One region of the Lentibacillus halophilus genome, then DNA from elsewhere that is predicted to be linked to it. Evidence: a T-box and tRNA genes for the amino acid it is inferred to sense, from the RefSeq annotation. Region 1 holds a T-box; the other holds one or more tRNA genes.
What was found. The T-box of region 1 lies ahead of proS (proline--tRNA ligase). A T-box ahead of a tRNA ligase gene usually reads a tRNA of that ligase, here a tRNA-Pro.
Positions count from the first base shown of each region.

Region 2: it has a tRNA-Pro gene. The T-box ahead of proS (proline--tRNA ligase) is inferred to sense a tRNA for this amino acid. The anticodon was not compared.

Region 1 is NZ_AP043750.1:1,184,914-1,188,341, reverse strand. It holds gene proS (proline--tRNA ligase) at 1-1,327, opposite strand, end outside; T-box leader at 1,383-1,606, opposite strand; gene thiD (bifunctional hydroxymethylpyrimidine kinase/phosphomethylpyrimidine kinase) at 2,008-2,841, opposite strand; gene ACZ5Q7_RS05725 (DUF456 domain-containing protein) at 2,860-3,345, opposite strand.
Region 2 is NZ_AP043750.1:189,585-193,012, reverse strand. It holds gene ACZ5Q7_RS00845 (hypothetical protein) at 1-320, shown strand, start outside; gene ACZ5Q7_RS00840 (MDR family MFS transporter) at 414-1,820, shown strand; tRNA gene ACZ5Q7_RS00835 (tRNA-Pro) at 1,895-1,968, shown strand; gene ACZ5Q7_RS00830 (hypothetical protein) at 2,523-3,119, shown strand; gene ACZ5Q7_RS00825 (NADP-dependent oxidoreductase) at 3,412-3,428, shown strand, end outside.

The sequences.
Region 1 (3,428 bases):
CATCTTTAATGTTTTCCTCACATGCTTCATCACCGCACCACATTGCTTTAATGAACCCTGGATTCTCTTCAAGTGCCTGCTTAAATTCATCCATGTCTTTAGCAGTGGTGGTTGTTTCCTGCAAATGTGTTAATGCCTGGCTGTATAGGTTTTGTTGTACTTCCTCCAAAAGAGCCGGCAACCGTTCTTCCAATTCGCTTAACGGGACAAACTCTTTGTCACCGGAATCCCGCCGGACAAGAACGACCTGTTCATTCTCGATATCTTTCGGCCCAACTTCAATCCGGACAGGAATGCCTTTCATTTCATACTCATTAAATTTCCAGCCCGGTTTTTTGTCACTGCCATCAATATCGACACGAACCAGTTGCTGAAGCTGATCGCGCAAGTCATACGCCTTGTCCAGCACCCCTTCCTTATGCTGAGCGACCGGTACAACCATCGCCTGTGTCGGAGCAATTCTCGGCGGTACCACCAGCCCACGGTTATCACCATGAACCATAATCAATGCACCCATAATCCGAGTGGACATGCCCCAAGACGTCTGATGAACCGGCTTCTCTTCACCGTCTTCATCCAAGTAGCGAATGTTGAAAGCTTCAGCAAATCCGGTTCCAAAATAGTGTGATGTGCCGGACTGCAATGCCTTGCCGTCATGCATCAAACTTTCGATCGTTAACGTATACTCGGCACCGGCGAATTTTTCTTTTTCCGTCTTCTTTCCGCGCAGGACAGGAAAAGCGAGATAATGTTCACAAAGCTCCGCGTAAATATCCAGCATTTGCGCCGTCTCTTGTTCTGCGTCTTTCTGGGTCGCATGGGACGTGTGCCCTTCCTGCCAAAGAAATTCCAGCGAACGTAAGAATGGCCGTGTCGTTTTTTCCCAGCGAACAACATTGCTCCATTGATTATAGAGTTTCGGCAAATCACGATAAGAATGAATATTTTTGGCATAATATTCACCGAAAAGCACCTCGGATGTCGGACGGACACAAATTCTTTCTTCCAGTTCTTCATCTCCGCCTTGTGTTACCCAGGCCACTTCCGGTGCAAAACCTTCAATATGATCCTTTTCCTTTTGCAGAAGGCTCTCCGGAATAAATAACGGAAAATAGACATTCGAATGGCCCGTCTCTTTGAAGCGACGGTCCAATTGATCACGAATATTTTCCCAGATGGCGAACCCATATGGCTTAATGATCATCGTGCCGCGAACGGTACCGTAATCAACCAATTCCGCCTGTTTCACAACATCGGTATACCAACGCGGAAAGTCATCTTCCATAGCCGTAATATTTTCAACAAATTGTTTATTGTTTTGACCCAAAGAAAACACCCCTTACTTCCTATCCATTTTTGGAAAAACAAAAACCCTCCGTCCTGAAAGGGACCGAGGTCTGGTGGTACCACCCTTGTTTACAGCAGTATGACCGATATGCTGCACACTTTTATCATAACGGTTTAACACCGCGCCGTCTTACAGCAACAAGCCTTTCGAACGGCGAACTCAGGAGGCAGGTTCCAATGACGCCTTTGGAAATTCTCACCGACCATTTCCTCTCTGGGAAAGACGATAAATTGTACTGATCCTCATCAACGTTTCCTATATTATGTTCCAATATATACGGAGACTGCTGCAAAGTCAAGGATTAATCGAAGCCAATGGGGAAAATCTACTAATTAATTGAATTATCAACCGGATTGGGAATTTATCAACCGGATTTGAAATTTATCAACCGGATTTGAAATTTATCAACCGGATTTGAAATTTATCAACCGGATTTGAAATTTATCAACCGGATTTGAAATTTATCAACCGGATTTGAAATTTATCAACCGGATTTGAAATTTATCAACCGGATTTGAAATTTATCAACCGGATTTGAAATTTATCAACCGGATTTGAAATTTATCAACCGGATTTGAAATTTATCAACCGGATTTGAAATTTATCAACCGGAAAGGCCAGGCTAAAGTCGCCTGGCCTTTCCTCTATCAGTGCTCAGCTTAGACCAGTTGTTCCACTTTAATCGTATGTGCTTCTCCTTGCACACGTTCTGCGGCATGATACGTCGGACCCACCATATCATTATAGGAAAATCCATACTCGATCGCTGTTGTAACAAAACTTTTTGCCAAACGAACGGCTTCGGGAACCAAATATCCTTTTGACAAATAGGCGGTGATCGCCGCTGAATACGTACAGCCTGCTCCGCTCGTATTTACCGTATCAATCCTAGGCGCCTCGAAAGTGATCAACGTCTCGCCGTCATATAATACGTCAATCGCTTCCCCTTTCAGGCGGCCACCTTTAACGAGGACGTACGTTGGTCCCAGTTCATGCAAATCAATAGCAGCCTGTTTCATGTCGTCCAATGTATGCATCGCCCTGCCATTCAGCAGATAAGAGGCTTCCGGAACATTCGGTGTAATGATCTGCGCCATAGGCAAGAGCCTGTCCCGCAACATACCAATGGCATTATCAGCCAACAACTTCGAATCAAGTTTTCCGACCATGACCGGATCAACCACAATCGTACGGACATCCGATGTGGCAATCAGATTTGACGCTTTTTCGATAATGTCTTCAGAGAATAACATGCCTGTTTTAAGCGCATCTACCCCTACTTGTTTGATAGCCGTTGCAAACTGTGCTTCAATCGCTTCAATCGTCTGCAAATGAACGTTTTTATCCGTCTCCGGATGATGAGCAACAAGCGCTGTCACGACACTCATTCCGTAAGCATCCAATTCTTGAAATGTCTTCAAGTCGGCTTGAATGCCGGCACTGCCTCCAGCCGCAGATCCGGCAAAGGTCATAACTCGTGATGGTATACGCAATATAAACACTCCCTATCATTAGAATAAAATAGCTGCAAAAAACCATCCAATCATAACGAGTTGAATAACAACTTTCGCAGCAACGCCACCTAAAAATCCAATCAAAGAGCCAATGGATGCACGTATAGCTTCTCCTGATGTTTTCTTTTGTACCATTTCAATCACAAATACTGTGATAAACGGAAGAATAATAATACCAAATGGTGGCATTATGAATGAACCGATGATGACAGCAACCGCAGCACCACGTTCGCCCCATTTGCTGCCGCCATATTTTTTGACAAAATAACTATTCGCAATAACATCCGCTGCGATCACTATCACGGTCAATACAACCATGCCTGTCCAGAACCATACTGACAGTTCATCGGCATTAATAACAAAATGATAGAGTAGAAAACCTATCCACAGCACGAGTGGCGATGGGACGACAGGAAAAATGACGCCTGCAAAGCTTGCGATGAATAGTACAACTATAACAACCCAACTAATAATTTCCAGCATTTGCTCCCTCCAACGATAACGCTCTACAAAATAATCTGATGTAATACAACCGTTTTTTGTTTACAAAAATTCCTTTAATACTA
Region 2 (3,428 bases), 1.0 Mb from region 1:
TGCACAATCGAAATCAATTGAACACGATGAACGGGTATGGCGTGATTGATGGCAGTGATGAGGCGATGGATCATCTGGAATATGGGAGGCTGTCGCTTAAACGGGTTACACACATGCTTCTATTGAGTGACGGGTTGCTTTTGCCGACCGAGCTGAATGACGATAATGCATGGTTGCAATCGGCCAGCATCGCATTTGATTACGGAATCGACGGGTTATTGCATGCCGTAGAAGAGCGGGAAATGGCCGATGAGCAGTGCCGAATCTATCCGCGACTAAAGCCAAGCGATGATAAGACCGGCCTTTTAGTAACGTTTTGAAGAAGATCGGTTCATGCTGAATGGAGCGACATACGGCGTGTCGTTTGCTGTTTTAGATGGCTGGTGAAGGGTTTGTAGGAGGTGAGCGGAATAATGCCAACGAATCTTACCCGTTTTCATAGATATCTCATTGTGGGCATTACATTGTCGGCAGCATTTTTGTCCGTTCTGACACAATTTCTGCTCATTACAGCCTTTCCAAAAATCATGCAGGAGTTTGCGATTAACTCGACGGATGTGCAATGGCTGACAACAACCTATATGCTAACGATGGCCGTTCTTATTCCCATAACAGCTTATTTCATTGATGCCTTTCCAACAAGGAAATTAATGATGACCGCGATGGTGTTATTTTTGGCAGGGACGTTCATCGGTTTGGTTGCGCCTTCTTTTCCCATTTTGCTGGTGGGCCGCGTTTTTCAGGGGATGGGCTCCGGCATTATGATCCCATTGATGCAAACGATATTATTTCTGATGTATCCCAAAGAAAAACGAGGATTTGCGCTAGGATTGGCCGGGCTGGTGATTAATGTGGCGCCTGCGATTGGCCCGCCAATATCCGGGGCGCTCACCCAGTATTTCGGATGGCGTGCGTTGTTTCTGCTGATTATTCCCATTGCAGCATGTATTTTGCTTTTGGTTTTTCTGTACATGCGCAATGTGACCGAGCAGCGCGAAACGGTCATTGACACGTTATCCATACTATGGTCAACGGTTGGGTTTGGTGGTATGCTGTTTGCCTTCAATCAATTGGAAGATGGTGGGCTGACGGAACCAGCAACACTTATCGGTCTGATAGCAGGCGGGGTGGCATTGGTTTTATTTATCAGTCGACAATTGCGGCTTTCCACGCCTATTTTGGAGCTCCGTGTGCTTAAAGTACCCGTTTTTGCTCTTGTAGCCATTATTTCGATTTTATCGTTCAGTTTACTTATATCAACGGAGACGATTTTGCCGTTGTATGTCCAGAACGCACAACGGTATTCGGCTTTTTTTGGTGGCATAATCGTGATGCCCGGCGCTTTAACGCTTGCCTTCATGTCCCTGTATGCAGGCCGATTGTTCGATAAATACGGGGGCAAAGTCATTGCGATTATCGGTTTTGTTTTGCTCAGTGTCAGCACCATCGGTTTTTATGTCATCCTTGATCTCAATACGCCATTTGTCATAACCATGGCTTTATTCATTGTAGCCATGGCTGGTGTCGGGTTGATTAATATGCCGATTATGACAGCGGGCATCAATGCGTTGCCGGACCATTTGATTCCACATGGGACAGCTGTTATTAACACAGCCCGCCAATTCGGGGGATCACTCGGCTTAACGTTTATTATTTCGTTTATTAGTAGCGTTCAAGCCGGCTCAGCAACTATGGATCCCGATACGTATTTGAACGGCGTGAAAACAAGCTTTTTCGTTGCGTTTTTATTTGCGGTGACCGGTTTGTTTCTTGCTCTTTTTTTGGAACGACGGGGACAGCCTGCAAAACGAAGACAGTGATTTTTTGTTGAAGTGTGGAAAAATGTATTGATTTCATATGGATTTTTTCCTATAATATAGAGTGGACATTTTAACGGGATGTAGCTCAGTTTGGTAGAGCACTAGCATGGGGTGCTAGGGGTCGTAGGTTCAAATCCTGTCATCCCGATATAGGAAATATAAAAAAGCTTGAATCCGCAACGGGGTTCAAGTTTTTTTATATGTATCTGCCATAGACGACGTGCACCAGTAAAGACCTCCGTAAATCCGACAGCCGGTGACCATATCCAATCGGTGATTTTCAGCGGTGGCCAAATTCCACTTTCCCCCTTGTACCAAACAAATTGGTAAACCGCGTAAACATTCCGCTGACTCAGTGCCCTCTTTGATAAACCAATAAACGAAATCCAACCGTATCAATCAATCGACCAGCAGACATTTTTCTTAAACTCATAATCCCTGTGTGTCTACGTTTTTTGATAGAACGCATATCTAAATCCGTTGACATTTTGCCTTAAGTGATATATATTTACCTTATGCAAAAATATTAGTGTAAGTGAATTGTTTCTGTTGTATGAAACAATTCGCTTACACTAATGGTAGTTCTTTTCAAATGGGTTGCCATGCTCCCGGGTGCTTGCTCGGGAGTGATTTTTAAACTCATGAACGTCCACAGATTCAAGTTTCGCTTGATATAATGATTGATTATGAGGAGGTAAAGGAATGATGAAGTTGATTCGTTCATCGATTCCGTGGAGCAGCAAAATCGTGTTGACCACATTTATCATGGCACTGTTTTTTTCATTTATGTCCTCATGGTTTCGGGGAGGAGCCGGACTTGTTCTCAGTCTTGCTATTGTATTGGTTTTTATTTTGATTGGAATTATTGGCGACACCATCGGCCTGGCATCAGCCACTGCTAAAGAAGCGCATTTCCATGCGATGGCATCCAAAAAAATCAAAGGCGCCAAAGAGGCAACGTATATTACAAAAAACGCCCCATTGTTCTCCAGTTTTTTTAACGATGTCGTCGGTGATATTGCAGGCATTGTCAGCGGGGCAGCGTCGACATCGGTCGTTTTTCAATTAGGTCGGATGATCAATACGTCAGAAGGATCACTAGTGTTTATTGCCGTTTCCGTTGTGTTAACGAGCTTGATTGCAGCGGCTACCGTTGGGGGAAAAGCGGTTTGCAAAACGATCGCGATCTATAAATCAACTCCGATTATCTTATTTACTGGAAAAATCCTTTACGTGTTCAAAATTATGCGCCATGTGATGACACTGCAATCGTTCCGCCTTTCCAAACGAAAATCGTAATATTGTGGTGAGCATGGGCCATCCTGAGAACTCGCATGACAGCTGACGACCATACCAATAGACGATTTTCGGTGGTAGCCGAAAATCAACTGCCTTCGACGACCTCACGCAATAATCGCATGAGGTCGCGCCGTTCGTGCAGTCGCGCGGCCTACCCCGGTCCCATTCGAACGACACTTTTTTTCTCGAGTTCCAACATTTGAAAGTCTCATGAGAAATCATTACACTAGAACTTGATGATTTTTTTGAATTGTTCATCAAATCTCTTGAAAGAAGAAAGGATGGAAATGACATGAAAGCGATTGTGAT